3 regions of the Exiguobacterium sp. s133 genome follow, and region 2 is predicted to be linked to each of the others. Evidence: predicted binding sites of a transcription regulator. Region 2 holds the regulator's gene; each other region holds the start of a gene.
The links. The regulator Rex, encoded in region 2, represses fermentation and respiration genes when NADH is low (regulators of the CRP and FNR family bind a similar motif). The targets are predictions, from matches to a motif close to TTGTGAAATATTTCACAA.

Region 1: KNP96_RS08045 (L-lactate dehydrogenase) is a predicted target of Rex. The motif match lies at 4,465-4,482, and genes of this name have one in related genera.
Region 3: cydD (thiol reductant ABC exporter subunit CydD) is a predicted target of Rex. The motif match lies at 4,401-4,418, and genes of this name have one in related genera.

Annotation. Positions count from the first base shown of each region.
Region 1 covers NZ_JACSMK010000004.1:222,341-233,034, forward strand. Annotated here, with positions in the region: gene KNP96_RS08020 (DUF4912 domain-containing protein) at 1-500, shown strand, start outside; gene KNP96_RS08025 (glycoside hydrolase family 57 protein) at 536-2,719, shown strand; gene rpmG (50S ribosomal protein L33) at 2,824-2,973, shown strand; gene KNP96_RS08035 (5-formyltetrahydrofolate cyclo-ligase) at 3,032-3,580, shown strand; gene KNP96_RS08040 (DUF92 domain-containing protein) at 3,571-4,353, shown strand; gene KNP96_RS08045 (L-lactate dehydrogenase) at 4,517-5,470, shown strand; gene KNP96_RS08050 (GNAT family N-acetyltransferase) at 5,670-6,179, shown strand; gene KNP96_RS08055 (M42 family metallopeptidase) at 6,383-7,420, shown strand; gene KNP96_RS08060 (YqgQ family protein) at 7,404-7,601, shown strand; gene KNP96_RS08065 (ROK family glucokinase) at 7,686-8,642, shown strand; gene KNP96_RS08070 (LTA synthase family protein) at 8,859-10,694, shown strand, end outside.
Region 2 covers NZ_JACSMK010000010.1:5,760-16,453, forward strand. Annotated here, with positions in the region: gene KNP96_RS12570 (flavodoxin) at 1-141, opposite strand, end outside; gene KNP96_RS12575 (winged helix-turn-helix transcriptional regulator) at 258-578, opposite strand; gene KNP96_RS12580 (DoxX family protein) at 760-1,158, shown strand; gene KNP96_RS12585 (flavin reductase family protein) at 1,177-1,770, shown strand; gene KNP96_RS12590 (hypothetical protein) at 1,888-2,037, shown strand; gene KNP96_RS12595 (hypothetical protein) at 2,103-2,495, opposite strand; gene KNP96_RS12600 (ABC-F family ATP-binding cassette domain-containing protein) at 2,495-4,396, opposite strand; gene KNP96_RS12605 (redox-sensing transcriptional repressor Rex) at 4,565-5,224, shown strand; gene KNP96_RS12610 (twin-arginine translocase TatA/TatE family subunit) at 5,224-5,430, shown strand; gene tatC (twin-arginine translocase subunit TatC) at 5,438-6,217, shown strand; tRNA gene KNP96_RS12620 (tRNA-Ala) at 6,325-6,397, shown strand; gene KNP96_RS12625 (hypothetical protein) at 6,569-6,727, shown strand; gene KNP96_RS12630 (hypothetical protein) at 6,829-7,308, shown strand; gene KNP96_RS12635 (hypothetical protein) at 7,313-7,774, shown strand; gene KNP96_RS12640 (hypothetical protein) at 7,801-8,277, shown strand; gene KNP96_RS12645 (hypothetical protein) at 8,292-8,777, shown strand; gene KNP96_RS12650 (FecCD family ABC transporter permease) at 8,874-9,881, opposite strand; gene KNP96_RS12655 (FecCD family ABC transporter permease) at 9,878-10,694, opposite strand, start outside.
Region 3 covers NZ_JACSMK010000008.1:23,827-34,520, forward strand. Annotated here, with positions in the region: gene KNP96_RS11320 (glycosyltransferase family 4 protein) at 1-460, opposite strand, end outside; gene KNP96_RS11325 (methyl-accepting chemotaxis protein) at 733-2,256, opposite strand; partial or broken gene ypfJ (KPN_02809 family neutral zinc metallopeptidase) at 2,465-3,307, shown strand; gene KNP96_RS11335 (nuclear transport factor 2 family protein) at 3,362-3,745, opposite strand; gene KNP96_RS11340 (Rrf2 family transcriptional regulator) at 3,760-4,242, opposite strand; gene cydD (thiol reductant ABC exporter subunit CydD) at 4,454-6,184, shown strand; gene cydC (thiol reductant ABC exporter subunit CydC) at 6,181-7,896, shown strand; gene KNP96_RS11355 (hypothetical protein) at 7,956-8,459, opposite strand; gene KNP96_RS11360 (cyclase) at 8,610-9,257, shown strand; gene kynB (arylformamidase) at 9,518-10,141, opposite strand; gene kynA (tryptophan 2,3-dioxygenase) at 10,155-10,694, opposite strand, start outside.

The sequences.
Region 1 (10,694 bases), on a different contig from region 2:
TACCATCGCTTGAACGGGATGCATTCGGGATGGCGACGCACTATGAAGATGACATCATGCATGCCATCGTTCAATCGCCGACGGCATTGTACGTGTACTGGGAGCTCTCGGAGTTATCTCGTAAAATGTTAGAGACGCATTACCATGCAGCGTTCGATTCATTCCGTAAAGAACTTCGAATCATTGATGTGACGTTAGTCGAGTATGAAAAAGGTGAAGCGAACCGGACGTATCAATTTGAACTGCCGGAAATGACGAACTCTTGGTTCGTTCGTCCGTTATCCCCAAACACTACATACATCATCGAATGGGGAATTCAAACGATTGATGGTGACTTTGTTCCGGTACTACGTTCGAAGCCGGTCGAGACGCCGCGTGACGAACCTGTCGTTGAAGGGCGATTCGCTGAAGTCGTCGCTCGTTGGCAAAATGGAGAAGTCGAGCAACCGGAATGGGTAGAAGTTTTACGACCGTATTCTTATTTCGACCGAATTCGTTGAGCTAAAAGATAGAAAGAAGGAGAGGAAGAGAAAACATGCGCAAAGGCTATTTTTCACTCGTTTTACATGCCCATTTACCTTATATTCGTCATCAGGAAGCTCATCGTCTAGAAGAGCGTTGGATGTACGAAGCGATTTCAGAAACGTATATTCCGTTATTATGGGAAATTGATCGTCTGGAGCGTCCGCTCGGATGGACGATTAGTATTTCTCCACCCGTCATTGAAATGCTTGCGGATTCACTGATTCAAGAACGTTATGTAGAGCATTTAGATGATACATTACGCTTAATTGATCAAGAACTTGACCGCGATTTAGTGGCGGAAGAACGGGATGCCCTGCTTTTCTACAAAGAACGGTACCGTGACTTAAAAAATACATTCGAACATTGGGGTCGCGATTTAAACCATGCCTTCCGTCATTATAAAGAAGCGGGTTACCTTGAATTGATGACCTGTACGGCAACGCATGGTTTCAGTCCGCATATGTTATCAGAGCAAGCTGCCCGGTCAGAGATTCAAACTGGATTAAACTGTTTCGAACGTCATTATGGATTCCGTCCGACGGGTCTATGGATGCCGGAATGTGCCTACACACCAGGTCTTGATAAAATCATGTACGAAGAGGGGATTCGTTATACATTCGTAGACGAACATTCCATCTTAAACGCTGATCCTGCTCCGAAACACGGCATCGGCGCACCGGTCTATTCGCCACATGGTGTTGCACTGTTTCCGCGCGATCAAATCATTTCTGGACGCATTTGGAGTTCTGTCATTGGTTATCCGGGACACCCGAACTATCGTGAATTTTACCGCGATCTTGCCTATGATCGGGAGTGGGACCAAATTGCAGAATTCATGCATCCTGAAGGACTCCGCTACGATACGGGCTTAAAATTACATCGTGTTACAGGAGAGTCCGATCAAAAGGCTTTTTATGTCCGCGACTGGGCTTGGAAACAAACGGATGAGCATGCAGCTGACTTTGCGGAAGCATTGGCGGAGCATCTTGACCAGCACAGTGGACAAGATTTCCCACCCTTCCTTGTCACGGCGCCATTCGATGCAGAACTGTTTGGACATTGGTGGTTTGAGGGACCGGACTTCCTTGGTAAAGCCATGGAACGACTTGAAGATGTTGGGGTCGAATCGATTTCACCTACAATGTTCCTCGAGCGTCATTTTGGCGACATCGAGACGGTGCACGTCGCAATGGGGACATGGGGCCGGAAAGGGTATGCGGATGTGTGGATCAATGAACGGAACGACTGGATGATTCGTCACTTGCATCAACTTGAAAAACGATTAGCCGGTGTCATGGCGCGTAATCGTCATCAAGATGGTTTGACGGTCAAAGCAAAACGTCAATTGATTCGTGAATACTTGCTCGCGGTTTCGAGCGACTGGCCGTTCATTCTCGATGGACAGACGACGGCACAATATGCGGCGAATCGATTCCGTGAACATATTAAGCGATTTGAAGAAACGGAGCGGTTACTTGACGCTGGAGAATTAACGACCGACTGGCTTGAAACGCGTTATGCCGAATATCCCTTCTTAGCGGATACAGACATCGAACCAGACGTCTATTTGACGACGCATGACTACTATGTTGCGGTGCAACGTGAAACGTCATGGAACGATGCTGCGATTTTACTCGTCGCAAAAGATTACCAAGATTCGAACCGACCAATTGCTGAGTTTGCGAAGCGATTGGCAGGAGCGGGAGAAAATGTCTATGTCATCACAGAAAATGAGACGGCTTATCGATTTGAAGATGGCGTTCATATTTACGGCGTCCGCATGACGGGCCTACCGCTCGTTCAGACTTACAATCAGTTGGCCGGATTAAATCTTGCCGTGTTGCGTCAAGCGCAAGCCCTGCATAAAATCGTAGAATTCCGCCTTGTCCATAACTTTACGATGGAGACGGCGTCGGCTGCTCAATCGTTTGCTGAGATCAACCAGTTGCCGCTTGTCAGCAATGTGTACAATCTTGAGAGTGAGCGTTCTCCAGCGAGTAGCGGTGGTTTAGTTGTTGCGATTAAACGATTAGAGGGCGAAGCACTTCGTCATTCACAATTGATTTATTTAGAACGTGAAGAAGCGCGACAAGGAATCGAAAATGATTATCATGTTGCTCAAAAACCGCTTGAATTCCAAGTGAACCTTGAAAAACCATACGAACAATTGGCGATTCAGAAAAAGAACGGATGAACAGTTGCAATTCCGTTCCTTTCTTGGTACGATACTTGAGTATGCTTAACCTTATGTAAAGCAAAAACACTTGATACATTGAGAGCTAGATAGGAGGGAATCCCATGCGCGTTAAAATTACTTTGGCTTGCACTGAAACTGGTGACCGTACTTATATCACTAAAAAGAACAAGCGTAACAACCCAGAGCGTCTTGAGTTGAAGAAATACAACCCACGTCTCCGTAAGCACACACTTCACCGTGAAGTAAAATAATTGAGATGGAAGCCGTCACCTTGTGTGATGGCTTTTTTTGTGAATGGGGGAATACTATATGAATAAAAAAGCAGCGCGATGGGTAATCGGTGAGCGACTGAACGAGTTGGAAAACCGGCAGGAGCGGGAACGACGAATTGCAGAGCAGTTATTTGTATTGCCAGAATGGATGAGTGCGACATCAATTGCGGTGACCCTCTCGTTTCGAAACGAATGTTCAACGGATCGAGTCATTCAACAAGCATGGGCGGATGGAAAACGTGTCGTCATTCCGAAGGTCATCGGTCAAGAAATGAGATTTTTTGAACATTCGCCAAGCAGTCGACTGATTGAGAATTCGATGGGGATTTTTGAACCGGATGCAACTGCTTTTGAAATTGCATTGCCGACGATTGATCTTTGTATCGTACCGGGTCGTGCCTATATGCGTAATGGCTATCGCTTAGGATGGGGCGGTGGGTTTTATGATCGTGCGTTGATTGATTTTTCAGGTCCGACGCTTTCGATTGCATTTGCCGTTCAAGTCGTGGAACGATTCGAAGTAGAATCATTTGATCGCCCGGTTGATACAATTGTCACTGAAGATGAGGTCATTCAATGTCATTAACTGTTCTTCTATTCATCTGCTTAGCTCTCGGATATGCTGGCTATCAATTTGGATTATTAACGAAAAGCGGTGCATTGTTGACGATACTTGTCGGCAGCACGGTCGTCTATGCGCTCGATTATGAAGGATTAGTCCTGTTACTGTTATTCTTCGGTAGCTCTAGCCTGTTATCAAAACTCGGTAAGGCACGCAAGCAGTCCGTCGATCAAATCGTCGAGAAGGATGGTGCACGAGATGGTTGGCAAGTACTTGCCAACGGTGGAACCGCTATGCTTGCTTCGATAGGCGTTGTACTGACAAATGAATTTGATTTTTTATTAGTTTTCTTGATTGTCATTGCTGCTTCGAATGCAGATACATGGGCATCCGAGATTGGTCCGCTTTCTAAAAAAGAACCGATTTCAATCCGGACGTTTAAACCGGTCTTACGAGGAACGAGCGGCGGGGTATCTTTACTCGGGACACTCGCGACAATCATCGGTGCATTATTTATCGCGACAGCGGGTGACATTCTATTCGATTTGTCCGTAAAGCAATGGTTGATCGTCGCGGCCGGAGGTGTCCTTGGCAGTATTCTCGATACGGTGTTAGGCGCTACCGTTCAACGAAAGTATCGTTGTCAGATTTGTGGCAAAGAAACCGAGAAAAAAATCCATCATGGTACTACGACACAATATGTCCGAGGGTGGAAGTGGCTAGGGAATGACGCCGTTAATTATTTGTCCAGTACGCTAGCGGGGCTGATTGGTTTCATGTTGTATCGATTGTGGTAATGGAAGGTGAAGTACCTGACTTCCTTATGTTAGGATATTGTTGACACAAATTAGACAAAATGTGACCGTTTACACAGTCTTTAATAGTTTGTGAAAGATGTTACAATCTAATTGTGAGATAGTTAACAAACTTTTAATTTGTTTGGAAGGGTGGACATATCGGATGGAATTACATGCTAAAGTTACACGCGTTGCGTTAATTGGTGCGGGGGCAGTAGGATCAAGTTTTGCGTATCAAATGACGACAGCTGGACTTTGTGAAGAACTTGTCATCATTGATGTGAATAAAGCAAAAGCTGAAGGGGAAGCGATGGATTTAAATCACGGGACGCCATTCAGTTCTTCGCCGATGCGAATATGGGCAGGGGATTACGGGGATTGTAAAGATGCCGAAGTCATCGTGATCACGGCCGGTGCACCACAAAAACCGGGTGAGACACGACTTGACCTCGTTGCGAAAAATGCTTTAATCATGAAAGAAATGATGCGCCAAATCATGGAATCAGGATTTGACGGCATCATCGTCGTTGCATCAAATCCCGTTGACATCATGGCACATTTAGCATGGAAATATTCTGGTTTACCAAAGTCACGCGTCTTCGGATCAGGAACGGTACTCGATACGGCACGCTTGCGCCAAATGTTAGGAGAATACTTTAATATCGATTCACGAAACGCCCACGCCTATATTTTAGGTGAGCATGGCGACACGGAATTCGCTGCCTGGAGCAACTCAAGAATCTATGGAAAAACGATTGATGAACTGCTTGCAGAAGACGATCGTTATTCTCAAAAAGATTTAGATCAAATCTATATCAATGTACGCGATGCAGCCTATCATATCATTGAACGAAAAGGTGCAACATACTATGCGATTGGACTTGGTCTCGTTCGGATCGTCCGTGCGATTCTCGGGAACGAGAACTGTTTGTTGACTGTAGGAGCGCACGTTGACGGACAGTACGGGATTTCTGGTATTCATATCGGTGTACCTGCCGTGATTAACCGACAAGGTGTGCGCGAAGTCATCGAGGTGTCGCTGACGGATGAGGAATTAAAAAAATTCCATCATTCGGCGGAAGTTTTACGTCAAACGATGGAACCTGTCTTACGTTAAATCGGAAGCGTCAATCGTACCCACTGAACTCGGGCAAACGGAGTTTCAGTGGGTACGATTTTTTGATTAGAAAAAAGGACGCGATAAAAAATCTGAAAACTAGGTTTTATTTTACTAGAAAAAGGTTATGTTAGGGATAGAAGAGTTTTTCATGTCTTAAGAAACATTAGAAAACTCACAAAGGGGAGAAACGATAGTCATGTATACATTTCGAACGTTAACAAAGGAAGATGCAGAACAGTATTGGCGCTTACGCCTCGAAGGTCTAAAAAATCATCCGGATGCATTTGGTCATTCTTTTGACGATGAGCAACAAACGCCGCTCGAAGAAGTTCAAGAGGGGCTAGAAGGAGATCCGGAGTCGGATGAAGTTTGGATCGGGATATTCGATGAAGATACATTGTTTGGATTTGGTCAGGTCAAACCGTACGAACTGTCACGGGAATCACATAAGGCGATGATTTCTGGTGTCTATATCTCACCGGATTATCGTGGGGGCACGGGGCGCGCCCTGATGGAGGCCTTGATTGAAGAGGCGAAACAAATTCCGGAAGTCGAACAAGTCATTCTAGCCGTCTTGTCAGGAAATGAAGCTGCTCAAAAACTCTATGAATCACTTGGTTTCGAAGTATATGCAGAAGACCCTGATTCGGTCAAACTAGAGGATGGGACGTATCGAGATGACATTTGGATGAAAAAATACGTCTAAATGAAAGAGTTAAGAAGTCATTTAAAGGATGAAAGTCGTAGCGCAACTGTTGCTATGGCTTTTTTTCATAGCAGGCGGTCGCTTTTTTTGATTGTGCATTCTTTTTCGACTGGAGAGAGATATTTGGTATCATAAGAAGGAAACGATTTCATTAAAATAAGCCGTCCTTTCTTAAAAAGGACGTCAAACGAGGAGCGAACAAGATGAAAGCTGTGATTGAGACGATTCGTGAATTAGTAGAAATCCCAAGTCCGACTGGATTTACCGCGCATGCTCTTACATATGTAGAAAATCGATTTAAAGCAGAAGGAATTACGTATAAAAAGTTAGAAAAGGGAGCATTGCTCGCTACGTTGCCCGGACAGTCTTCACGGATTCGTTTGTTGACAGCACACGTCGATACGCTCGGGGCGATGGTCAAAGAAATTTTGCCAACAGGTCGACTGACGTTATCACAACTTGGCGGTTATGCGTGGACGGCAATCGAAGGTGAAAATTGTCTCGTCCATAAAATGGACGGACAGACCGTTTCAGGAACGATTTTGTTCCATCACTCAAGCGTCCATACGTCACGCGTGACGAACACGGAAGAGCGAAATGCGACGAATATCGAAGTGAGACTCGACATCCGGTCAACGACGGCAGAGGAAACACGGGTAGCAGGGATTGAAGTCGGTGACATCGTGACGTTCGATCCGCGATTTATTCATACCGAAACAGGTTTCGTCAAATCACGTCATCTGGACGATAAAGCATCCGTCGCCCTGTTGCTCGAACTGATCAAGGAGTGGAAAAACGAGACATTACCGCATACGACGCAAATTCTGATTTCGAATTATGAAGAAGTCGGATTTGGTGGGAATGCCGGTTTTTCTGAAGACGTCGCAGAATACATCGCTGTCGATATGGGCGCATTAGGAGAAGGACAACACTCGGATGAATATACGGTATCAATCTGTGCGAAAGATAGCTCAGGACCGTATGACCTTGCATTACGTCATCAGTTCACACGTCTTGCCCAAAGCCATTCGATTCCGTATAAGGTCGATATCTATCCATATTACGGTTCTGACGCTTCAGCAGCCGTCAGTGCGGGGCACGACGTCCGTCATGGACTGCTTGGTCCAGGAATCGAATCGAGTCACTCGTATGAACGGACGCATGAAGCGTCACTTCAAGCGACGTATGATTTACTGAATGTGTTCGTGAAGGAGAAAATGAATGATGAAAACACTTTATGATGTGCAACAGTTATTGAAAACGTACGGGACGATTGTCTATTTAGGCGATCGCGAGTCGGATATAGCAATGATGATGCTCGAACTCGATGAGCTCGAGCAAGCCGGTGTGTTAGAAAAAAAGCAATATGATTCAGCGAAAGTGATTTTGGCACATGAATTGAAAAAATCACGACATTCGTAAGAAAAAAATCTTGTGCAACCCTTTGCACAAGATTGCCGTTCAGCTAAACTAATAGAGATGAAATCATTTACGAATAAGGGAGCTATGCAGATGAAATGGTTACTCGGGATTGATATTGGTGGAACGACAGTCAAGATGGCAATTCTTGATTTACAAGGCATCATCGTTGAAAAATGGGAGATCGAGACGGTTATCCTGAATGATGGGGAACAGATTCCAGGCGACATCGCGACATCTTTTTTTGAGAAATGTAAAGAGAGTAATAAACGTCCGGAAGACTTCGTTGGTGCCGGAATCGGTGCACCAGGCTTCATCGACTTTAATACCGGTGTCGTCGAACGTGCCGTAAACATCGGTTGGAATAACTTTGAGTTGATTGGTGAATTTGAACGATTGACGGGTTTACCGGCTGTTATTGAAAATGATGCGAATGCAGCGGCAATTGGTGAGATGTGGAAAGGTGCCGGTAGTGGAGCGACGGAGTTACTTGCTGTGACACTCGGGACAGGCGTCGGTGGTGGATTGATTACGAACGGTCAAATCGTTCACGGGACAGTCGGGATGGCAGGAGAAATCGGGCATATCACGATGTTAGCAGAAGGCGGCGTCCTGTGCGGTTGTGGACGAAAAGGATGTCTTGAAACGATCGCCTCTGCGACCGGTGTAGCACGTCTCGGGCTCGAAAAACGAAAAGGACAGGAAACGGTTCTGAACGATATTCAAGCCGTGACGGCGAAGGATGTCTTCGATGCCTATACGAAAGGCGACCGGGTTGCGACGGAAGTCGTCGAGGAAGTGACGTTCCATCTCGGATTAGCAATCTCGAATCTCGCGAACAGCATCAATCCGGAAATGATCGTTATCGGTGGTGGGGTTTCAAAAGCAGGGGATGCTTTGATGGTACCGCTCAAAAAACAATTTGAACGCTTCGCGTTACCGCGTGTGTTTGAGTCGACGACTTTCAAAATTGCTGAACTTGAGAATGACGCAGGTGTCATCGGTTGTGCATGGCTTGCGAAACAAATGTTCTTGAAAAAATGATTTCATTAAATTTCAGAAAAAGGTTCGCTTTTGCGAATCTTTTTTTTGTTTACAAACGTAAGGAAAGTATGTGATTGTTAAGTATCTGCTTTGTTCAGGTTGCATTTTTGTAAAAGTAAGCGTAAAATTTTCACGTGATACGGGTATAAATAGAATATGGATTGACGTGTAAAAGTTCCAGGTCAAGAACACACGTATATTAGGAGGCAGGTTTTTATGCAGCAAGACTCTGGCATTTGGTCGCGCATGCGACTAAAGGTAGGCCAAGGTGTGAAAAGCACCTACACAGAACATAAACTTTTTTGGATTGCGACATTGTTGATTTGGTTAAAAACGTATGTAGCATACACGCTGTTTTTCGATGTTCCGATTACGAATTCAGCACAAGCATTCATCTTACTGATTAATCCAATCAGTTCGGCGCTCTTCATGTTTGGATTTAGTTTCTTCTTCCGTGGTAACGTTCAAAAATGGTTCATCTACGGAATACTCGTCCTGGCGACGCTCGTTCTTTATGCGGACATCATTTTCTTCCGCTTTTTCAATGACTACTTGACGTTACCGGTCTTGTTCCAAACATCAAATGCTGAGACGGTCTCAGCATCGCTTACATCATTGTTGACATGGGCAGACTTATTGATTGTCGGCGATCTATTGATTCTTCCATTCTTCTTACGGAAAATGGACATGTCTAAAAATGTCGCGTCACGAGGACGCGCGATTTTAGCGTTCGTCGCAGCAACTGCTGTCTTCCTTGGAAACTTGGCACTTGCTGAAACGGAACGTCCGGAACTATTGACACGGGCATTTGACCGCGAACTACTCGTCAAAAATATCGGAACGTTTAACTTCCATATGTATGACGCGTTGATTCAATCAAAAACATCAGCACAAAAAGCTCTTGCGGACAGTTCTGAATTGTCGGAAGTTCAAAACTTCGTCGCGTCGAAGTATGCTGAGCCGAACCCGGTCATGTTCGGTAAGTACGAAGGTAAAAACGTCATCGTGATGTCATTCGAATCGGCCCAATCATTTGCGGTTGGCCTGAAAGCGCCGAATGGTCAAGAAATCACACCGAACTTAAACAAATTAATTAAAGAGTCACATTCATGGGATAACTTCTACCATAATACGGGACAAGGGAAGACATCGGATGCTGAATTCATCTTAGAGAATTCAATCTATCCACTTGGTCGTGGTTCTGCGTTCTTTACGAATGGGGAAAATGAATTCCGGGCAACACCAGAGATGTTAAAAGAAGACGGCTATTATTCTGCCGTGTTCCATGCGAACAATAAATCGTTCTGGAATCGTGACATCGTTTACAACAGTTTTGGTGTCGATCGTTTCTTCTCAGAGACCGATTATGATCTCGGTAACCCGGATGATTTAACGGAGTGGGGTTTACTCGACGATAAGTTCTTTGAACAGTCGTTACCAATGTTGAAAGATCTTCCACGTCCGTTTTATTCGAAGTTCATCACATTGACGAACCACTATCCGTTCGAAATGCCGAAACCGGAAGATGAACTCGTCCCACCGCTTGAGACGAGCTCGACGACATTGAATCATTATGTCCAAGCCCTCGCATACCAAGACATGGCACTCGGTAAGTTCATCGATGGTCTGAAAGAGGATGGTACATGGGACGATACAATCTTCATGTTGTATGGAGACCATTACGGAATCTCGACGAACCATAACGCGGCGATGGCGGAACTCCTCGAAAAAGATGAGTTGACGGCATATGACGTCGCTCAGTTGCAACGTGTTCCGTTCGTCATTCACTTACCAGGACAAACTAAAGGTGTGAAGCACGAAGAAGTGGCGAGTCAAATCGACATGAAACCAACGTTGCTCCACCTATTAGGAAAAGACTTTAAGGATGAAGTCTTATTCGGAACAGACTTGTTCTCAAAAGAACATAAAGATTACGCCTTGTTCCGTGATGGGTCTATCATCACCGATAAAACCGTTTATACACAAGAAACGTGTTATGACCGGAAAACAGGTGAAGAAGTGACGGATGAAGAAAATGGAGCCATCTGTAAA
Region 2 (10,694 bases):
CTGCGCTAAGTCGCTTGGATATAGTTGATCGAGTTCTTCCGTCTGCACCTGGCAGCCGTTTTGCTCGAGTTCTGATTTAAGTAAGTGCATGATGTCTTCCGTGTTGCCAGACATGCTGACGAAACCGATCATGATTTTCATGACGTGACACATCCTTTCATGGTAGGACACGACTTCATTCTAAATGAAAAGGATTCTCAATGCAAAAAAGAATAAAAAAAGACACCACATGCCCAGCATGGATGTCTTCTTTTCAGTCAATCTTGTAACTCAGCCCATTCTTCGATCGAACGAATTACAGGCTCAAGCTGACGACCTTTGTCTGTCAAACTGTATTGAATTTTTATCGGACGTTCCGGAATGACGGTCCGGGCTACGATACCTTCCGCCTCAAGTTCCTTCATGCGTTCCGTTAACATACGACCAGAGAGCTCGGGAATCGCATCTTGAATTTCATTGAAACGACAGGTCTTCGTCAAGAGATGACGTAAAATCAAACCCGTCCACTTCTTGCCCAATATTTCAAAGGCATGTTCGACTTTCGGACAAAGGGCCGTCGGAATTAGTGTATTCTCCATCAGCGCTCATCCTTTCTTATATATGTAGTATACCCACTTTGACGCTAAAATACGAATTATTTTACTTATAGTAATAAAAATAACGAAAACAAATCTATTTACTTTTAGTAAGTGATAGTTTAGTATCGATATTAAGTTACTAATAGTAATTAAAAAACATTAAGTAAAAGGAGTTTTATACATGATGGATTTAGGATTATTTCTGATTCGGTTGATTATCGGCTTAACATTTGCGGCACACGGAACACAAAAATTATTTGGATGGTTCGGTGGACATGGTATCGCAGGGACAGGCGGTTGGTTTGAGTCCATCGGGATGAAGCCAGGGAAAACACTTGCACTGATGGCAGGGATTGCTGAACTGGTCGGAGGATTATTATTCGCCGGTGGATTATTCCTGTGGATTGCAGCCCTCCTGATCATCGGTTCGATGATCGTCGCAATCGTCAAAGTGCATGGGACGAATGGTTACTGGGTGACGCAAAACGGGTACGAATACAACATGGCACTGATCGTCATCGCCTTAGGCGTTGCGATGATCGGAGCTGGAGACTATTCACTCGCAGCACTTATCGGGTGATCGAAAAGGACGGTTTTTATGAAATTTGATGCAGCAGACTTAAGTCCAAAAGAAAACTATAAATTGTTGATCGGCAGCATCATTCCTCGACCCATCGCGTTCGTGACGACCAAAGGTGCAGATGGAGTCGTCAATGCGGCGCCATTTTCCTTTTTCACGGTCGCTTCAAGCAACCCGCCGCAACTGGTCATCGCCGTCCAGCAGACGGAGCAAGGGCAAAAGGATACCGCAAAAAACATCTTGCTGAATCAGGAATACGTCATCCATATCGTCAGTGAAGAAATCGTCGAGGCAGTCAATGAAACCGCGGCACCACTCGCATATGGTGAAAGTGAACTCGAACGGACGAATTTGACGTTAGTCGATAGTGATTTGATCGATGTTCCGGCTGTCGCAGAAGCGAAGATCCGCTTTGAATTGAAGCTGACGAATCATCTCGAACTCGAAGGGGCCAACCTCTTGATTGGGGAGATCGTCCGGTATCACGTCGCGGATGAACTCGTCGAGTCGTTCCGGATTGATCCGGATGGTTTAAAAGCGATCGCCCGTCTCGCAGGTAACGACTATGCGAAAGTCGGAGACATCTTTACGATTGCCCGACCGACGAGCTGAAGGCGGATCGACGAGTAGGACTAGTATTTTTTAGAAGCAAAAAGGCACGTCCCGAACGCGGGACGTGCCTTCAGCGTATAGCCAAACTCTTATAAATCACGAAAATTTTACATGAGGATGCTGTCAGTTCACGCTTCCCTGTCTCGCCTCGTCTTCAAAGCGGCAATCTTCCGCGCCGCTACAGCAGAGCTGCAGGGTCGCGACCGATTGCTTTTCGCTTTAAAAGCGATTCGAGACGGATTGCGCTCTAAACCGTCTACAGTCTAAAAAGCGTCACGTTTCGTTGACTCCTACGGGAAAAAGTGCGTTTTTATGTCGGACAACTGAAGAAGTTACTCTGCATGGTGACGTTTTTCGTACTGGAAACCATCGAGTAAAAAAAAGAGAATCGCCAGTGCCCAAATGCCGAGACAGCTGATCAAAAAGGCGACGAGCGGTGAAACGGCTCCGTAATAGCTGATGATTAACGGGTCATTCAGTTCAACGAACATCTGGGTCGTCAGCAACGTACAGATTAATCCGGATAAGAGGCTGATGAAGAGACCACTCCACGTCTTAATCACGAGGCCGATCATGCACGAGATGAGGATGAACAACAGGACGACGGCATTAAAGGCATCCGGCCGGATGAAGGCCGACACGTAGTCGGCATACATCGGAACGAAATAGAGCACCCCGGACAATAACCCTTGAACGAGGTTGATGACATAACTTTTCGAGCGCATTAGTGGAAACTCTCCCATCGTTCCATCAGTTCGAGGAGGTCCGTATCAATCTGATCCCGTTCTGCCGACAGCGCCGTCGCCTTCGGAATATCGTTGAAGACTTCCGGTTCGCAAAGCAGTTGTTCGATTTCAGTTGATCGTGTTTCCAACCGTTCAATGTCTTGTTCGAGTTGTTCGAGCTGTTGTTTCTTTTTTCGTTCTTCTTTTTGCGCATCTTTGTCGATGCTTTTCGAAGCAGCGACTTTGATTGCTTTTTCTTCCTCTGCTTCGAGGCGGGCGATTTCTTCTTTCTCGGCCTTCTTCTCCATATAGTAAGAGTAGTCGCCGAGATAATCCGTCACACCGTCCGGATTCATCTCGATGACGCGTGTCGCAACCCGGTCGATGAAGTAACGGTCGTGGGAGACGAACAGGAGCGTGCCTTCATAGTCGACAAGTGCGTTCTCAAGCACCATCTTCGAATCAAGATCGAGGTGATTGGTCGGCTCATCGAGAATGAGGACGTTCGTTTTGCGTAATTTTAACTTCGCGAGGGCGAGGCGTCCGCGCTCGCCGCCGGATAATTCGTGGACAAGTTTAAAGACATCATCACCACTGAACAGGAATTGACCGAGGACGGACCGGACTTGTTGTTCCCGCATCAACGGCCACTCGTTCCAAATTTCATCGATGACCCGGTTGCGGTCGTTGAGCTCGGCCTGCTCCTGATCGTAGTAGCCGACAGAAACGCCGGTCCCGAAACGATGTTCACCGAATAACGGTTTAATCCGGTTGACAAGAACTTTCAGTAACGTTGATTTTCCGATTCCGTTCGGACCAACGAGGGCGAGGGATTCGCCGCGTTGTAATCGGAACGTGATGCCTTTTGAGACGGCTTCTTCATAGCCGACCGCGAGTTGCGTGACTTGTAACACATCGTTCCCACTTTGTTTTTCAATCGGGAACGACAGGACGGTGCTGCGTTCATCCCCATCCGGACGATCAATCCGGTCGACTTTTTCAAGACGTTTGCGGACGCTTTGTGCGCGTTTCGTCGTCGTCGCCCGTGCGATGTTACGCTGGATGAAGTCTTGCATCTTCGCGATGTCTTCCTGTTGCTGTTCGAACTGCTTCATCTCTTGTTCATACAGTGCTGCCTTTTGTTCCAAGTACTTCGTGTAGTTGCCGGTAAACTTCCGGCAGACGTTCCGTGACAATTCATAGACGACGTTGACGACCTGGTCGAGGAAGTAACGATCGTGGGAGACGATCAAGACCGCTCCACGGTAACCAGCCAGGTAACTTTCGAGCCAAGAGAGTGTATCGATGTCGAGGTGGTTCGTCGGCTCATCAAGAATCAACAGCTCAGGTGCCTGAAGCAACATCTTCGCCAGTGCGAGTCGCGTCCGTTGTCCACCGGATAGCGTCTGGATCCGGCGTGAATAATCGTCCGGATAAAAACGCATCCCGTGCAGGACGGAGCGGATGTTGGCTTCGAACTGATAGCCGCCGGCGTCCGAGAAGTCATGTTGTGCCTGATCGTATGTTTTCAACAGACGGTCGTAAGCAACAGCATCATTCAAGATATGGTCCATCCCCATCTCAATCTCCATCCGACGGAGCGAACGTTCCTGCTCTTGCAGGTGTTCGAACACGGTCAACATTTCATTCCAAATCGTTTCATTCGACTCAAGACCACTGTCCTGGGCGAGGTAACCGATTTTCACTTCCTTACTCTTCATGATCTCACCAGAGTCATGACTGAGCTCTCCGGCGATGATTTTTAAAAGTGTCGATTTTCCGGCACCATTTCGTCCGACGAGCGCAATCCGGTCCCGCTCCTGCACTTCGAGTTTAATATTGTCTAAAATCGGCTCAACACCGAATGATTTTGATAGTTGGTTCACTTGTAAGAGAATCATAAAAACATCCATCCTTCCACCCTTTAGTCTATCATGAAAAAAACGCAGGAGTCCCGTGGAATATATTATTTGTTAGTCTATGTGAAGTGGTTTACAATCAAAGAGAATAGAATTCTTTGCATTGATTTGGGTGCCACGTCAGAACGTGGCCGAAGGGGGAACTGCAGTATGAATGGGCCAGACACAAAAATACCACAAGCGACGGCGAAACGACTGCCGTTATATTATCGTTTCATTCAGAGTCTTTATAACTCAGGCAAGCTGCGCGTCTCTTCAGCAGAGCTCAGTGAAGCGGTCAAAGTCGATTCAGCGACGATCCGCCGCGATTTTTCCTACTTTGGGGCGTTAGGGAAAAAAGGATACGGTTACAACGTACAACATCTATTGACGTTTTTCCGAAAGACACTGAATCAGGATGAAGTCACGAATGTGGCACTTGTCGGGGTCGGACATCTCGGAACGGCGTTTGCAAATTATAACTTTTTAAAGAATAATAGTACTCGGATAGTCGTTGCGTTTGATGCGGACGAAAACAAGGTCGGAACAACGACGCAAGACGTTCCTATCTATCATGTCTCTGACATGAAAGAGCAAATCGAAGCGAACAAGGTTGATGTCGCCATCTTGACGGTCCCATCCCAGTTCGCACAGTCAGTAGCGGATGAGTTAGTTGAGTATGGTGTGACCGGAATCCTGAACTTTACACCGGCGCGGTTGAACGTACCGGCCCATGTTCGGGTCCATCACATCGATTTGTCGATCGAGTTGCAGTCACTAGTTTATTTCATGAAGCATTATTCGCAATCAGCTGAAGGAGTGAAATCATAATGGAAAACCTTATTCCATCAACCATCGCGTTCATCGGACCGGGGAGCATCGCCTTGATCGGTGCCGTCGCGTTGATCATCTTCGGACCGAAAAAATTACCGGAGCTCGGTCGTGCTGCCGGTCAGACGTTAAAAGAGTTCAAGAGTGCGACACACGGCATCATGGACGATGATAAAGACAACAAGGATGAATCGAAAGAGAAGTGATTAAATTATGGCGATTGATCAAGAACAGAGTGTGACATCGCATCTAGACGAGTTGCGCAAGCGGATCGTCTGGTCACTCATCATCGTCGTCGTCTTGTTCGCCGCGGCCTTTCCGCTCGTCCGACCGCTCGTGCGTTTTCTGCAGTCGGACCTGAAAGAGCTCGGCATCGGATTGAATGCCTTTAATGTGGCCGATCCCCTGATGTTGTACTTGAATTTAGCGTTCATCATCGCGGTCGTCCTGGCTTCACCATTTTGGATGTACCAGCTATGGGCGTTCATCCGACCCGGTTTATTCGAACAGGAACAGAAAGCGACCTTGACGTATATTCCGGTCACGTTTTTCTTATTTTTGTCCGGAATCGCGTTCTCTTATTTTTGGTTACTTCCGTTTCTACTCAAAGTATCGACGGAACTTGGGCAAGAGCTCGGCATCGAGCAAGTCATCGGGGTCGAAAACTATTTCAGTTTCTTAATACGGCTGACGATTCCGTTCGGTATCTTGTTCCAACTGCCGGTCGTGACGATGTTCTTGACTCGTCTTGGACTCGTGACGCCATTGTTCATGCGGAAAAATCGGAAATATGCGTACTTTGCGCTGTTTGTCATCGCGGCTTTAATCTCACCACCGGATGTGACGTCACATCTGATGATTTCGGTACCGTTGTTCGTCCTCTATGAAATCAGCATCATGATTTCAGCCCGGACGTACAAAAAAGTACTGATTCTTGAGCAACAGGCGGAGCTTGAACGGCAAGCGGATTTGATGCGTGAGTTGAATAAGTAACAGTCTCCTCTCGGTCGTTTCGGCGACGGAGAGGTTTTTGTTTGGAAGCGCTCTTTTTATATTGAAAAAGTGAATCGATATGGTTTATACTGATTACAAGAATATGAGGGGGCTTAGCTCAGCTGGGAGAGCGTTTGGCTGGCAGCCAAAAGGTCGTCGGTTCGAGCCCGATAGTCTCCATATGTACATCACTTGGCATTTGCCGAGTGGTGTTTTTTGTTATAGTGGTGGCGGCAAAACAGAAGCTTACAGCCTGGATGATGTTGATGAACCGATTGAAGTCGTTTTCTGTGTTTATCCTTTTGAGGGAATGGGAAATTTCTTAATAGGTAATCAAGAGGGGGAAGCATTATGAATCCATTTACGACGTTAATTGCCTTCATCGTCGGCTGTCTTGTTCTGTATCTCGGAATCCGTGATAAGAACGGTTGGTTGATTGGTGTCGCGCTGATTCCGTTAGCAATTGTTGCGTATAGCGTCATCTATCTCATCATTCAGGTTTCAGCCTAGAAACTCCTTTTTTAAGGAAGTTTCTTTTTTTTTGAAACATAACTGGTAAACTGTAAGTATATGACAGTATAGACAGTTGAAACGAGGGAGGGCATTTCAGGATGGAACAAACGCTCCGCGAGGAACGATTACAGGCGTTGACGGTTGCTTATATCGAAAAAAATCAATTGCAGAATAAAAGTTGGGTCATCGCTGCCTTGATGGCGACAGCAGGAACGTTTACGGAAATCTTCAGCACGACCATGTACTTGAGTCTGTTACCGCTTGTCTTTCTCGTGTTTGATCTCCCGTTTCGACTCGAAAAACGAAAAATCCTGGCGCGCTATCTCTCAAGCGACCAAGTGATGAACCAATCGTTGCTGTGGCTCGGGATTCAATTCGTCTTGTACGGTTCGCTGTACACCGTGATACTTGAGACGAAAGAGATGTCGATCTGGAAAATTGCCCTTTGGATGCTGATCATCCTCGCACCGGTCTATTACGTTACGGATTGGTTGTTTAAAAAGATTGCCCGGTCAGGCGATCCCGACTTCGTCAGTGATAAAGAAATTCATGCGAATGTTAAAGAAGTGGAGGAGTGACAAGGTGAGTACATTGATTGAAAAAAATACACGGTTGAAATTACTGGGACCGCCATTAAAAAGGATTCAGCATCTGGTGCCGGTTCCAGTTCTGCTGCTTGCGCTTGTTGGTTGGTTCATCCCGGGTTTTCGAGGGCTGATCTCCTTATTTGCGATTACGGTATTCTGTTTGGCTAACGCACTTAGAGAAATCATTCGTCTGCGGATTTTAAAGCAACGCCTTACGAAAGATATCTATAAAAAGACGGTCTTGAAAGTGGCACGTGTATCGATTATCGGTTCGTTCATCCCAATTTTTACACTTTACGTGGGGACTGTTTTTCCACAATACGCCGGTATTTCTTTTACGGTCTTTCTTATGTCGATCATCGTCGCCTATTTGATTGTGTCCCAATTGAACAAACAAGCGAAACAACTGGATCCGGCATTCGTCACGATGCGTGAGATTGAGCGTTACCGTAAGTAAGCGAAACACACAAGAGGAGTGAACGGATGAGAAACACTTTAAGCACGTATCAAAAATGGACAAAAATCAGCCGGCAAATCCGGACGTATGTAATTGCGGGCGTATTTTTTGCGGTGCTGTTCTTCTCCGGAAGCGGGCACCTGACGGATTCAGCAGTTGGATTTTTGATTCTTACGCCGTTACTCGCCTATAATGGCATGCAGCGAGTGATCCAATCCGTTCTGTTAGTTCGGTCGAAGGTACAGGCGCGACCACTTGGTCTGCTGTTCGGTGGGATCACTTTACTCGAAGCGGTCTTTATTGCGGGTGCCGCAGTTGTCGCCCCGCACCTTGGACAGTGGGGCTATCTGTTTCCGCTAATGTTGTGGATTTCAGGGATGCTGCAATTTCAAAAGTGGACGGACCGGACGGTAACGAAGCTCGATAAAATGGATTTGCTTGAGACACCGGACCGAAAAGGAATCGAACACCGTCATCCGACGGGCGAAGGAATCGGGATGTAACGAGGAGGCAAACGATGGAGAGCATGCAACGCGAGCGGAAAATGGATTATATCCGATTTTTAAAACAGGCACGTTACATTCAAACGGTCTTGTTTGGACTGGTATTGTTTGTATTTCTCTTTTTAGCAGACGATTGGCATCTGACAGAATCATCGTTTCAGTATTTCTTGTTAGTCCCTTTGTTATCCTATCGATGGATCGTCCGATTCCTGAAGTACCGCTATTTCAAGAAGCGGTTTGACGGGCTTGAGGCCTGGGATCATCTCGGACTACCGTATATATTGATCAGTATCATTGAAGTACTGGTCGTCGTCCTGGGGCAAATCATCACGCCCTACGTAGCGCGTCCCGAATACATCGGACCGTTCCTTGTCTTTTTCCTAACGGTGCTGTCATTGGACCGAATTGTCGATAAACGGATTAAACGACTCGATCCGACACACTTATCAGAACAGGAATTGATCCGGGCGGAACGGGAAGAAAAACGAATCAAATATTGACTGGTCATCTTAGAGCAACAAAAAAACGCAAGAAGGCGGCGGATTCCGGATTCGCCTACTTCTTGCGTTTTTAGTTGTGATCGCATCATGTAGAGGTTATTTTTTTGACAGCAAATAAATGAAGTAAGGAGCACCGATGATCGCAACGACGATTCCTGCCGGGATGCCTTGCGGGTCAGCGATGTTCCGACCAATCGTATCGGCGAGGACGAGTAACCATCCGCCAATCAAAACGGCGATCGGTAAGAACAGTTGATGCCTTGGACCGACGAGGGCGCGCGCGATATGGGGCGCCATCAAACCGATGAAGGCGATCCCGCCTGTTACAGAAACGGCGGATGCAGCGAGTGCGACAGCGGCGAGTAACAGTTGGATGCGCTCCTTTTCAATCGCGACGCCGACGCCGATCGCAACCGGTTCATTCAGCGCCAGCAGATTGAGTTTGTTTGCCTTATAAAACGTAAACGGTACGAGAATAAGCAGCCAAGGCAACAACGCGTAGACGAATGTCCAGTCCGTTCCCCAGATGTTCCCGGCGAGCCATTTGGCGATGAAGTCGACCTTCTCACGGCGCGCGGATGAAATCAGGACGACCATGATGCCGGATAACGCCATCGAGAATCCGACTCCGGTCAAAATCAGACGGATCGGTTGCAGGCCACGGACACGATCATACGATAAGGCATAAATGGCAATCGCTGTGATCAATGCCCCGATGAAGGCAGCAACTGGTAACCCATAGATGAACGCACCGACATCGACCGGGAAGTAAAGGAAGAAGGCGGCGATGGCGACACCAGCACCTGTATTGATACCGATGATGCCGGGATCTGCGAGTTCGTTGCGGGTGATGCCCTGAAGAATCGCACCGGATAAGGCGAGTGCCATGCCGGCGAGTACCGTGATTAAAATCCGCGGCAGGCGGAGTGAGAACAAAACAAACTCTTCTTTGAACGACCCTTGACCGAACAGTGTCGGCAGAAGCCGGTCGTACGAGAGGGAGGCGGGCCCAAGCCCGATACTGATGATGATCGTTCCGAGCAATAACAGACTAAAGACGATAAAGATCAACCGCTGACGGCGGCGGAGCGATGTTTCGATCATGAGAACGCACGACCTCCTTTGCGGACGATGAGTAAGAAGAACGGCAGCCCGAGCATCGAGACGATCGCAACGACCGGTGTTTCGTATGGAGCATACAGTGTCCGGCCAATCGTGTCCGCGAGTAACATGAACGTCGCACCGAAGACGGCGGTCATCGGGAGGATGAAGCGGTAATCGGTGCCGACGATTGCGCGGACGATGTGCGGAATCATCAAGCCGATGAATGCCATGTTACCGACTAAAGCAACGGCGGCCCCGGCGAGCAGGATGACGACGACGTAGAGTACACCTTTAATCCGGGTGATGTTTTGCCCGAGCCCGAGTGCGACTTCTTCTGATAAGCTTAAAATCGTTAATTGACGTGAGAAGATCATCGCAATCGCGATGCCGATCAGGATGACGGGGGTGATGATTTGCAGTTGCCCCCAGGTCGTTCCAATCAGCCCGCCGGATGTCCATTGCGAGACGTCTTGAGCGATTTTGAAGTAAATGCCGATCCCTTCTGCGATTGCGTATAAAAAAGCAGAAATCGCGGCCCCAGCGAGGACGATTCGAAGTGGTGAAAACCCGCCACGTTTTGAGGCACCGATCCCGAAGACAAGTAAGGCACCGGCTGCTGCTCCAAGGAAACACGCGAGCATGATGCCGTAGTAATTGATACCGGGAATGAAGACGAGCGCAAGAGCAAGGGCCGCGTTCGCGCCTGCCGTCAGCCCAAGCAGTCCGGGATCGGCAAGGGGATTACGTGTCATCGCCTGCATGATCGCACCGGAGACACCGAGTGCAGCCCCGACCAGCATCGCAGCGACTTCG
Region 3 (10,694 bases), on a different contig from region 2:
TGGTCGATTTGCTGACAGTCACCGCCAAATCGTTCCGGTAGAGGCGGAGGCGGGGCGTTTCCGTCCGTTCTCCTAACCAGGCATACGGTTGGTTGACGTTGATCTTCCAAATTTCACGTGTTAGTCGATAAATGAATAGGGCACGTTTTTCTCGTGGTACATAAAGCGGAGTGAAAAAGTGATGGGTATTGACTTGATCGACAACGAGATCAATTGTCGATGCATGTATCTGGTAATAGTGAAAAGCATACAGAAGGACCGTTGCGTTTGTTCCGCGTCGGATATAGGTGACACCATCAAGAAATTCAACGTCGTGACCACCATCAAAGCCAGGTGAGATGTGGGTAAGGCGATAATCTTCGGCAACCCGTTTCAATACTTCGTGAATGAAAACTTCAGCACTGCCTGCTTTCGGATGTTTAATATCACGCCAAGACAAAAATAAGAGGTGTGGTTTCATTATCATGTCCTCCTATACGTGTAGTAGGTCCATTCAAAAAGAGGGTCTCGAAAGGGCGAGTAAGCTACCGCCTCGCTATTTAAAGGGAGGTGAGAGCTGACAACGTCATCTGAAGTCCATTTTCTCACCGCAAGACTCTGCAGTATAATATCAGGGATTTTTCTTTAATACTGTCAGTCTTAATTAGTTATTCGAGGTAGGGATCGCAGATTCCTAGAAGGGTTTCATTTAATTTTAAAAAGCAGGTCCCCGTTAACGAAGGGACCTGCTTTTTAGGATTTAACATGATTCGTTAATTTATCGACGAGTTGTTCGAGCGAATCGGTCATTTGATTGAGTGAATCGGTCATCGTTTCAAATTCGTGTTGGACACCAGCCTGTTCTTCGAGTCCTGCAGCTGTAGATTCGATCCCGCGCCGTACCTCGAGCGAGGCGACACGTGTCGTATCCATGCGTTCACCGATTTCAAGCATTTGCGTACCGACACCTTGGCGTGCTGTTTGAATCGAGCGAATATGCTGTTCGACATCTTGAATCATTCCTGTAATATCAGCGAAGGTCTGACCGACGCGTTTCGTCATCTGACGGTTTTCCGTCAACGTCTCGGCATACGCTCGGGCCGTCGCCTTGATTTGGTTTGTGTCTTCGACAAGAGCCTCTAACACTTCCGTCACTTCATTGGCATAGCTTCGTGACTGGACGGCGAGATGCCCGACTTCGGTCGCAACGACGGCGAAGCCGCGTCCCGCTTCACCGGCGCGCGCAGCTTCAATCGCTGCATTGAGTGCAAGTAAGTTCGTTTGCCCGGCAATTGCTTCAAGACTCGCGAGAATCGTCTGGATTTGATCGGAGCGTCCTGTCATCGTCTCGACGGAATCGTTTAAGCGGTTCGTCGCTTCGACCATTGCTTCGACCCGGCGTTCCATCGACTGCATCTCTTCATTTCCTTCACGTGCGGTGGCTGTCATGTGGACGGCTGTGTCTGCCGTCGTCGCCATCTGTGTTTGAATCGTCGCGATTGCTTGATTGACTTGCTGTAACTGATTCGTTCCATGTTGCATCGATTGATATTGACCGTCGGCAGAGTCGACGATCGGTTCGATGGCAGTAGCAATCTGATCTGTGACGACAACTGAGTTTGCAGCAGCTTGCTTCAAGTGTGTCGTATTCGTTTTTAAATGACCGACCAGTGCTTCGATTTGTTGACTGACGTTCGTGATTAACGTGTTTGCTTCCGTTTCCCGTGCGTGCGCCGCGTGACGTTCACGATTTTGAACGAATACTTGAATGATCAGGGCACTGCTCGTTAAAACTAAGAACACTGCATGAATCAGCAACAAACTAAACGGATACCCGGTCGTTCCGCACAGTAGCGTCGGTGCAAAAAAGAATCCGGCAAGATGCTGAATCGCAAATAATACCGTGCTGATTAGAATTAAATCGATTCGCCGGAAATAGGCAATCAATGCCAGAACCATGAAAATCGAGAAGTGATATTCGACGAGACCCTCTCCACCGGCGATGATTGACATGCTTGCGAATGTCAGCGTCAGTGTCAAGAGGATGGCGACCTGTTTACTCTGCGGATTAAGGCGGTACAGGATAACAGCTGCGAAGAGAAAAAAGATAGGAATCAGCGCGACGACCGTTAACATAGCGAGCGACGCGGCTGGTCCTTTTCCCTGTAAAAGGGAGTAGCCTTCTCCAAACGTTGTGAAGCGGTGGAGTCCATGGACGATTAAAGATAAAACGACGATAAGAGACGTGATGCTGAGCATGAGTTGATGACGTTTCATAAAATAAAATTCCTCCGATTTCTAGTTGAAACTAAAACAAAGACAAAGTCCTGTTTTGGTAGACGTATCAAGACTATCGGTTGCACGCATGTGTTTGTTGACTGGAAAAAAAGTTAGATGCACATCCATTATTTTTCTAAAAGAACGTGGCATGAATAAATGCCTGAACGGGTATATAAAAACATCGAAATTGGTAGGAGGAAGCCGCATGAAGTGGAAGGGAAGAGAACGAAGTTCAAACGTAGAAGACCGCCGGGGAATGGGTGGGAAAGGAATCGCGGGAATCGGAGGTGGACTTGGCATCATCATCTTGATCGTCGTGACGTTGATGGGTGGGAATCCTGCTGATTTGCTTGGGGATTTATCCGGTTCAGAGAGCGGGACGAACTCAGGCTATCAAGAAACAGCGAAAGAAAAAGAAGCCGCCGATTTTGTCTCGGTCGTGCTCGCCGATACGGAACGTGTCTGGACGAAGGAGTTTAAACAAGACGGGATGACATACAAAGAACCGACACTTGTCCTTTATACCGACCAAGTCAGTTCAGCGTGTGGACAAGCCGGAAAATCGGTCGGTCCTTTTTATTGTCCAGGCGATCAGAAATTATACATTGATTTAAGTTTTTATGATGAATTACAAACTAAGTACGGGGCGCCTGGCGACTTTGCGATGGCTTACGTCATTGCCCATGAAGTCGGTCATCACGTCCAGACGTTACTCGGGACGTCAGATGAGATCATGCCGCTCCGTCAAAAGATGAGCGAAGAGAAATTCAATAAATACCTCGTCCGGTTCGAACTGCAGGCAGATTATTATGCCGGCGTGTGGGCACATCACGCGCAAGGGGAGAACTTGTTGGAAGAAGGCGACCTTGAAGAAGCGCTTGGTGCTGCAAATGCCGTCGGTGACGATACCCTTCAGAAAAAAGGTCAAGGATACGTCGTGCCGGAAAGCTTTACGCACGGGACATCGAAACAACGGAAAAGCTGGTTCCAAAAAGGTTTTGATAACGGAACGATTGAAGGCGGCGACACGTTCGAAGCAGCAAACTTACAAGCGGATGACTTCAAAAAGAGACCGTTCCGAGTGGGGAACGGTCTCTCTGGGTTAGTCGTTGTAATTGTTAAACATCTTCGCATCATCCGGCACATTGGCGAGGTAGACGATTTTTCCGTCTGCATCAAGGCGGGCGATATCCGTCCCGTCCTGCGTGAAGACCGCTCCGTCAGCCCGCTTGCCGCAGACGGCCCAGCGTGTCTCGAATGTATCGCCATCTGCTGACGGGAGCCAGGCTTCATACATGTGCTTGATGTCCTGGTTGGCAGTGAAGACCAGGCGGACGAATTTTTTCCAGGCGTCGATGCCATGTTGTTCCTGTCCACTCAAGACGAACGTGATGTCGTCCGAAAAGAGGGAAGAGAGGTCACTAAAAGCCTGTTCATCGGTCCGGGAAGCGTCAAATAACTCAAAGTAGCGGTCAAGTGTAGTCATGCGTAAGTCTCCTTTTAGTTGCGAATCATTTGTTGTTCAATCAAGGCTTGCAATGTCGTTAAGTGGTCAGGGGGACAGTTCCTGTCGATTTCCTGTCGGAGCGATCCAATCGTTTCACGTTTTAAGGTCGATTGCCAAGCATCTTCCGCTTCCGTCATCAAGTTAGATAAGAGGCGGACGTTCTGTTCTTTGATGCCCATCAAGTCTTCAAAGACACCACTTGAAGCATAAAGGGATTGTTTTCCTTCGATGGCTTCGTAGACGTCAAAGATACGAATCCGATCGGAAGGTTGATTCAGTCGGAAACCGCCTTTGACCCCCGGGACAGACAGAAGGAGGTCGGCACTGACGAGTTTACGCAATAGTTTTTGAAAGTACGTCGGTGAAGCGCCGAGCTGCTGACTGATGAACTCACCGGGTAAAAGTCCTTTCTCCGGCAAAAAGGTCAGTAACAGCATCGCGTAGACGGATTGTTCGACTCCGGTTTTCATTTGCATGGTAATTCGCCCTTTCTGTATAACGTAGATAACTATTGTCTATAATAGTGGACGTTAGCAATTTTGTCGAGTAAAACGCTTCTCACAAAACCGTCACACCTTTGGAGCGGCATTCTCATGGCAACTAAACGAAGGATTCGGTATACTGAATGTACGATATGTGAAAATATTCACTAAAAGTCGTTCACAATTTGTGAAGGGGCGTTTTTATATGAATCCACTTAAAGGAATCATCTCGATTCCACGTACGATCATGTTGCAATTGATGCTGGCGGCTGTCCTGATGGGGATTGCGGTCATCGGTCAATCGTACTTGATCGTCATCATCGTCGACCGCATTTTTCTCCAAGGGGACGCCTTTGCGGCAATTGTTCCGCTACTCGGTATCTTACTGCTCATGCTGATGTTACGGGTCGCTGTCACGTACTGGAACGGGCGGCTCGGGACGGTTCTCGCGGCACGTGTCAAACAAGACATTCGCCAGGCGCTCGTCGCGAAGTATACGATGAGTTCCGTCGAAGTGATGTCGCAAGGACAGTCGGGACAAAAGGTCAGTGTGTTGCTTGACGCGGTCGATGAGATGGACAGCTATTACAGCCAATACTTGCCGAAAGTCATCCAGACGTCGATCGTTCCCTTGATGGTGCTGATCGCAGCATTCAGTTATGACTGGATTACGGGACTCGTCATGATGATCACGGCACCATTCATTCCACTGTTCTACATCGTCATCGGAATCATGACGCAAAAACGTGCCGATACGCAGCTCGAGAAGATGACGGCGTTCTCCGGAACCTTCCTCGATACGCTGCAAGGCATCACGACGTTAAAGTTGTTTGGTCGCGCGAAAGCACAGCAGGACGTCATCGAACGGAGTAGTCTCGACTTCCGCGATGCGACGCTGACCGTGCTGAAGCTCGCCTTCTTGTCGTCGTTGATGCTTGAGTTCATCTCGATGCTCAGCATGGGGATGATTGCGCTTGAGGTCAGCTTGCGGTTGATTTTATTCCAAAGCATCACCTTTGTTCCGGCCTTCCTGATGCTCGTGCTTGCACCGGAGTATTATTTGGCCTTAAAAGAGATGGGGGCAGCATTCCATACCGGACGGGGCAGTGTTGCGGCGGCGAAACAGATTGCGTCTGAACTGACGCAAGACGACCGGGGCGTAACGTTCGGAACGGTTGAATTAAAGTCCGCGACACCACCGCGGATTGAATTAAAAAACGTGGACTTTACGTATCAGGACGAGCGGTTTGCACTGACCGACGTCACGCTGCGCATCGAACCGTACCAAAAAGTCGCCTTGATCGGACGAAGTGGTGCCGGGAAGTCGACCGTCCTGCAGTTACTCGCGGGACTGGCCGATCCAAAGAACGGCGAAGTTCTCCTGAATGGTCAGCCACGCGCACAAATCACGGAAACGAGCTGGTTCGGACAGCTCAGCTATATCTCGCAGCATCCTTACCTGTATGCGGGGACACTCGCCGACAACATCGCCATTGGTGAATTACGGGAGGCGACGCGGACAGACATCGAGCGTGCGGCAGCTGCCGCAGGACTCGGGGAACTGATTGCGAGTTTACCAGACGGGCTCGACACCGGAATCGGTGAAGGGGGGCGCGGTCTATCGGGTGGCGAAAAACAACGGGTCGCACTCGCCCGTGCCTTCTTAAAACGGCCGGACGTCATCCTGTTCGATGAACCGACGACGGGACTCGACGTCAAGACGGAACACCTGTTACAGCAGGCAATCCAGGAACTCGGACGGACGGCGACCGTCATCACGGTCGCACACCGTCTGCATACGATCGAACAGTCGGACAACATCGTCATTTTAGAGGCCGGCCGGATCGTCGACCAAGGCACACATGAGGCGTTACTCACACGGGATTCGGAATACGCACGGATGCGTGCCGTCCAACGAGGGGAGGAAACACGATGAAAGAATTGATGGGTATTTTTCGATTGATGCTGCACCAGAAACGGGATATCGTCCTCTCGATTGTCTTTGGTGTTCTTGCCGGCGTCACGGCGGTGGGTCTGTTTGCAGCAAGCGGCTTCCTGATTTCGAAGGCGGCACTGTTGCCACCGATTCAAACACTCGCTGTACTGATTGCCTTGCAAAAAATATCAAGCCTGACGCGTGCCGTCAGTCGGTATGCGGAGCGTTATTACTCGCACCGGGCAACGTTTACGATTTTGAGTGATTTACGGACGACGTTTTACAAACGGCTCGAACCGCTTGCGCCGGGCATCTTCGCGAAGTACCGGAGCGGTGACTTGCTCGCGCGAATCGTCGGCGATGTCGAGAGTCTGCAGAACACGTTTTTACGTGTCGTCTATCCGCCGATCATTCTCGTCCTCGTCTTTCTGTGTACAATCTTTTTTGTCAGCTTCTTCTCACTCAGTGTCGCGCTCGTCCTCGTGTTCGGACTGCTCTTGACGGGATTTATCATCCCGGGCTGGTTCGCTTACCGGGAACAGCGTTTCGCGCGGACCGTTCGCGCGCGGCGCGGGGAACTGTCGACGGAAGTGACAGAGTTGTTCCAAGGCTACCGTGACTTAAAAATCTATCAGCAACTCGCGAACAAAGAGACGGAACTGAACGAAGTCGCAGCCCGCTATGTTGCAGAAGAACGGCGAAACGGACTGCATGCCGTCTCGAACCTGGCGCTCAATACACTGGTGACGTTAGTCATCTCGTGGCTCGTCCTCGGACTGGGCGCTTACCTCGTCGCGGATGGTCAACTCGATGGTGTCTTCCTTGCGTTGCTCGTCATGACATCACTGACGGTATTCGAAAATGCGGCACCGATGGCGATTTTACCCGGCTTCTTCGAAGATAGCCGCCATGCTGCACGGCGTCTCGATGACGTCGTAACGGACGAAGTCATGCCGACATATCCTCCGTTTGAACTGGACGCTGCCCCGACGCTTACGGCAACGGACGTCACGTTTTCATTTCCGGGTGAAGTCCGGCCCGTCCTCCGTAACGTCAGCGTGACATTCCCTCGTGGCTCGAAGACGGCGATCGTCGGCGCGAGTGGCTCCGGAAAATCGACCTTGCTCCAACTGTTGCTCCGGATGTATCCGGTAGACGGAATCACGATTGCTGGTGTCCATGGAGCGGAAATCGATCCGGAAGCCTTGTGGCGACAAACGAATGTCGTTTTGCAACAGAATCATTTCTTTTACGGAACGATTCGTGAAAACTTGCAGCTCGCACATGAGGAAGCGACGGATGAAGCGATGGAATTGGCGTTGCGGCAGGTTGATTTGACGTTTAGTCTGGCTGACAAGGTGCTCGAGAAAGGGGAAAATCTATCGGGAGGCGAAAAACAACGCCTCGCGATTGCCAGGATTTTCTTACGCGAAGCACCGCTCTACTTGCTGGATGAACCGACATCGTCCGTCGATGCCTTGACGGAACAGATGATTTTACGTCAACTGTTCGCACGTGCGACAGACGCAACCGTGTTACTCGTCAGCCATCGTCTCGCGGGTCTTGAACAGATGGATCAAATCGTCGTCATGGAACAGGGACAAGTCATCGAAGTCGGAACATATGATGAGTTGATGAACCGACAAGGTGCCTTCTACGCATTAAAACAAGTCGAACAATCCGTCTTTACGCCGGATCAAATCGCACGTTAAACAAACAGGATCCACTTGTGCCACGAACGGCGCCAGCGGATCCTGTTTTTTCGTGTGGTTTAACGGGGTACGTTGAGCCACCAGTGATGGAGGAGCAGGAACGAGCTACTAACGAGAAGGATGGCACAAGTAAAAATAAAAAAAGTCGTACTATTGAAAGTCTGATCATTCATATGGATGTCGAAGACGGATGTGATGGAACGAATGTATTCTAAATCACGTGTCGTTCCTTTGCGATGCATCAAATGATCAATCAAGTCAGCCCGGTACGTCCGGTAGTGATGGATTTGATAGATTGAACCGAACAGCGCGGAACTCCCGCTGAGCAGCAGCAAAATCGTCAGTCCGGGTGGACGGACTTGAAGACGGTGCAGGAAACGGATGACGGAACGGACGCTGGTGACGAATAAGAAGATTAACAGCATTGCCAATAAAATGGCCGGATTGCCGTTACCGGAACTGACTTCAGGTGAAACGGACATCGCATGACCGAAACCAAAAAGACCGGCTTCGACGCACAGGAGACCGACAGCAATCAACCCATCATTTCGTTTTGAATCCATTCTGCACCTCCAGAGGATATGTGATGGATTCAGTGTACAAAAGAATCGTCAGTGCCAGGTGACCGTTTTCCTACAGAATGGAAATGGAATTTTAATGGACCTTATAATGTATCGATGGTAAAGTAAGGAAAATTAAAAAGGGGGAGTTCAATGGATATCCGTCACGAAACAATCGCAGTCGGGAAGCAACTGGTTTCATATACGCATTACTACTCCGAGTCGTCACAGGTCTGTTTTTTGTTGTCAGGCGCAAGTTATGTTTACGATCATCCTTACTTTTACTATAGTCGGATGATGTTGCTGAACCATGATGTCAATATCATTGAGATTCACTATATGTCGGACGACATCTATGAGTTGCCGGACGAGGAAGCGGACGACGAAATCCTTCGCCGGATCGAGGCCGTCATCGCGAAAGTCTTACAAGAAAAAACCTATCTGACGCACCAGTTCATCGCGAAATCCCTTGGAACGGGTCCGCTCGTTACGTTGATGCAACGACCGGTTTTTTCGGAAGCGACAGTCATTTTACTGACGCCGCTTTTGACCGTGCCTTTCATCGCGGAAGGGATTGTCGCAAGTCGGCAACGGGGATTACTCGTCATCGGCGATGCGGACCGCTTTCATGAAACGTCGGCACTCGAACGGTGCCGGGCCAGTCACTTAATGGTTGAGCTGATTCCTGGAGCGAATCATTCGTTAGATATCGGTTTTCAAGTCGATCAGTCGCTTGCGACGGTTGCGCATGTGACGAAACGGATTGAAGAAACACTCTTTCCCGTGACGGTAATTCGTTGAACGGTGTTGTCTATCGTTTCTAGGCGAAGTGAGTGACTGACAAACGTGTCTTCCTTCTCGTGCTTTCCTCGGGCGAGGCGCAAGCCGTTGCTACCTGGTTCTAACGAACCAAGTAGCAGGGTCTTGCCTGCCTCTGACAGCGCAAAAATCGTGCACTTTTCCCCGTAGGAGTCACGAAAAGTGAAACGTTTGTCCGAAAGTTACTTCATTACAGTCAAAAAAGAACGTCCTCGAAAAAACGAGAACGTTCTTTTTTCTGTTCAATACGGACGTAATAACGCACGGACCGGACTGCCGTCACCATCGACGAGCGGGAGCGGGACCGCGTTCAGGTGATAGTCCCCAGGTGCGATTTTATCGAGGACAAGTCCTTCTAAAATATGCACACCATGTGTCGCAAGGGCATGATGGGCAGCCATCTCCTTACTGTCGATCGCATCGACGGACGGAAGATCGAGACCGATCAGTTCGACGCCGAGAGTACCGAGTCGCTCGGCGAGACTGGGTGTCAGGACGGGAATCGACTCAGGAAAAACCGATTTATCGACCCAGCCGTCCGTCTTGATGATGAGACGGCGGACATCCGTCAAATCGAATCTGTCAAGGTCACTTGCGACGAGTTCCGTCCGACCGGGTAAGTAGATGACCCGTGCATGACCGATGTAAAGATCGGGGTCGAGTTCGATGACTTTTTTGCCTGCATCGCCAAAGTGGAACGGCGCATCGATATGTGTGCCCGTGTGTAAGCTCATCGTGACCTTACCGACGTTGACGGACCCGGTGTCAGCCTTACTCCAACTGATCGTATAGTCGAACTTCGTATCTCCCGGCCATGTCGTCACGGACGAAGACAGTGGTTGTGAAACATCAATCCAGCGGTTCATCAGGAATTCCCCCTCATAATTTTGTACGGACGGACCAGAGTTCCGGGAAGAAGCGGTGGTCAAGGACACGCCGGAGATAACTGACGCCGGACGAGCCGCCCGTACCCGGTTTTTGTCCGATGATCCGTTCGACCGTACTCATGTGATTGAAGCGCCACATTTGTTGTTGGCTGCCGATATCGAGTAACTTCTCACCGAGTTCGTACAGGTCCCAGTATTGTGCGACGTCACGGTAAATTTCACCCCAGGCTGCTTCGACACTGGCATCAGCTTCCCAGTCCTGTGTGACATCGCGCTCAAGGATAGCAGAATCAATCGCGAGACCGCGTCGTGCCATCGCGCGGACGGTCTCATCGTAGATGCTGGGCGTTTTTAAATCAGTGTTCAGCTGAGCGAATAATTCTGTTTCATGTTCATAAACACGCAACATCTGCGCGTTTTTAAAGCCGAGTGCAAATTCGATTTGCCGGTTTTGATAGGACTGGAAACCGGACGAGTGCCCGAGCGAATCCCGGAACTCGAGGTACTCTGCCGGTGTCAACGTCGAGAGGAC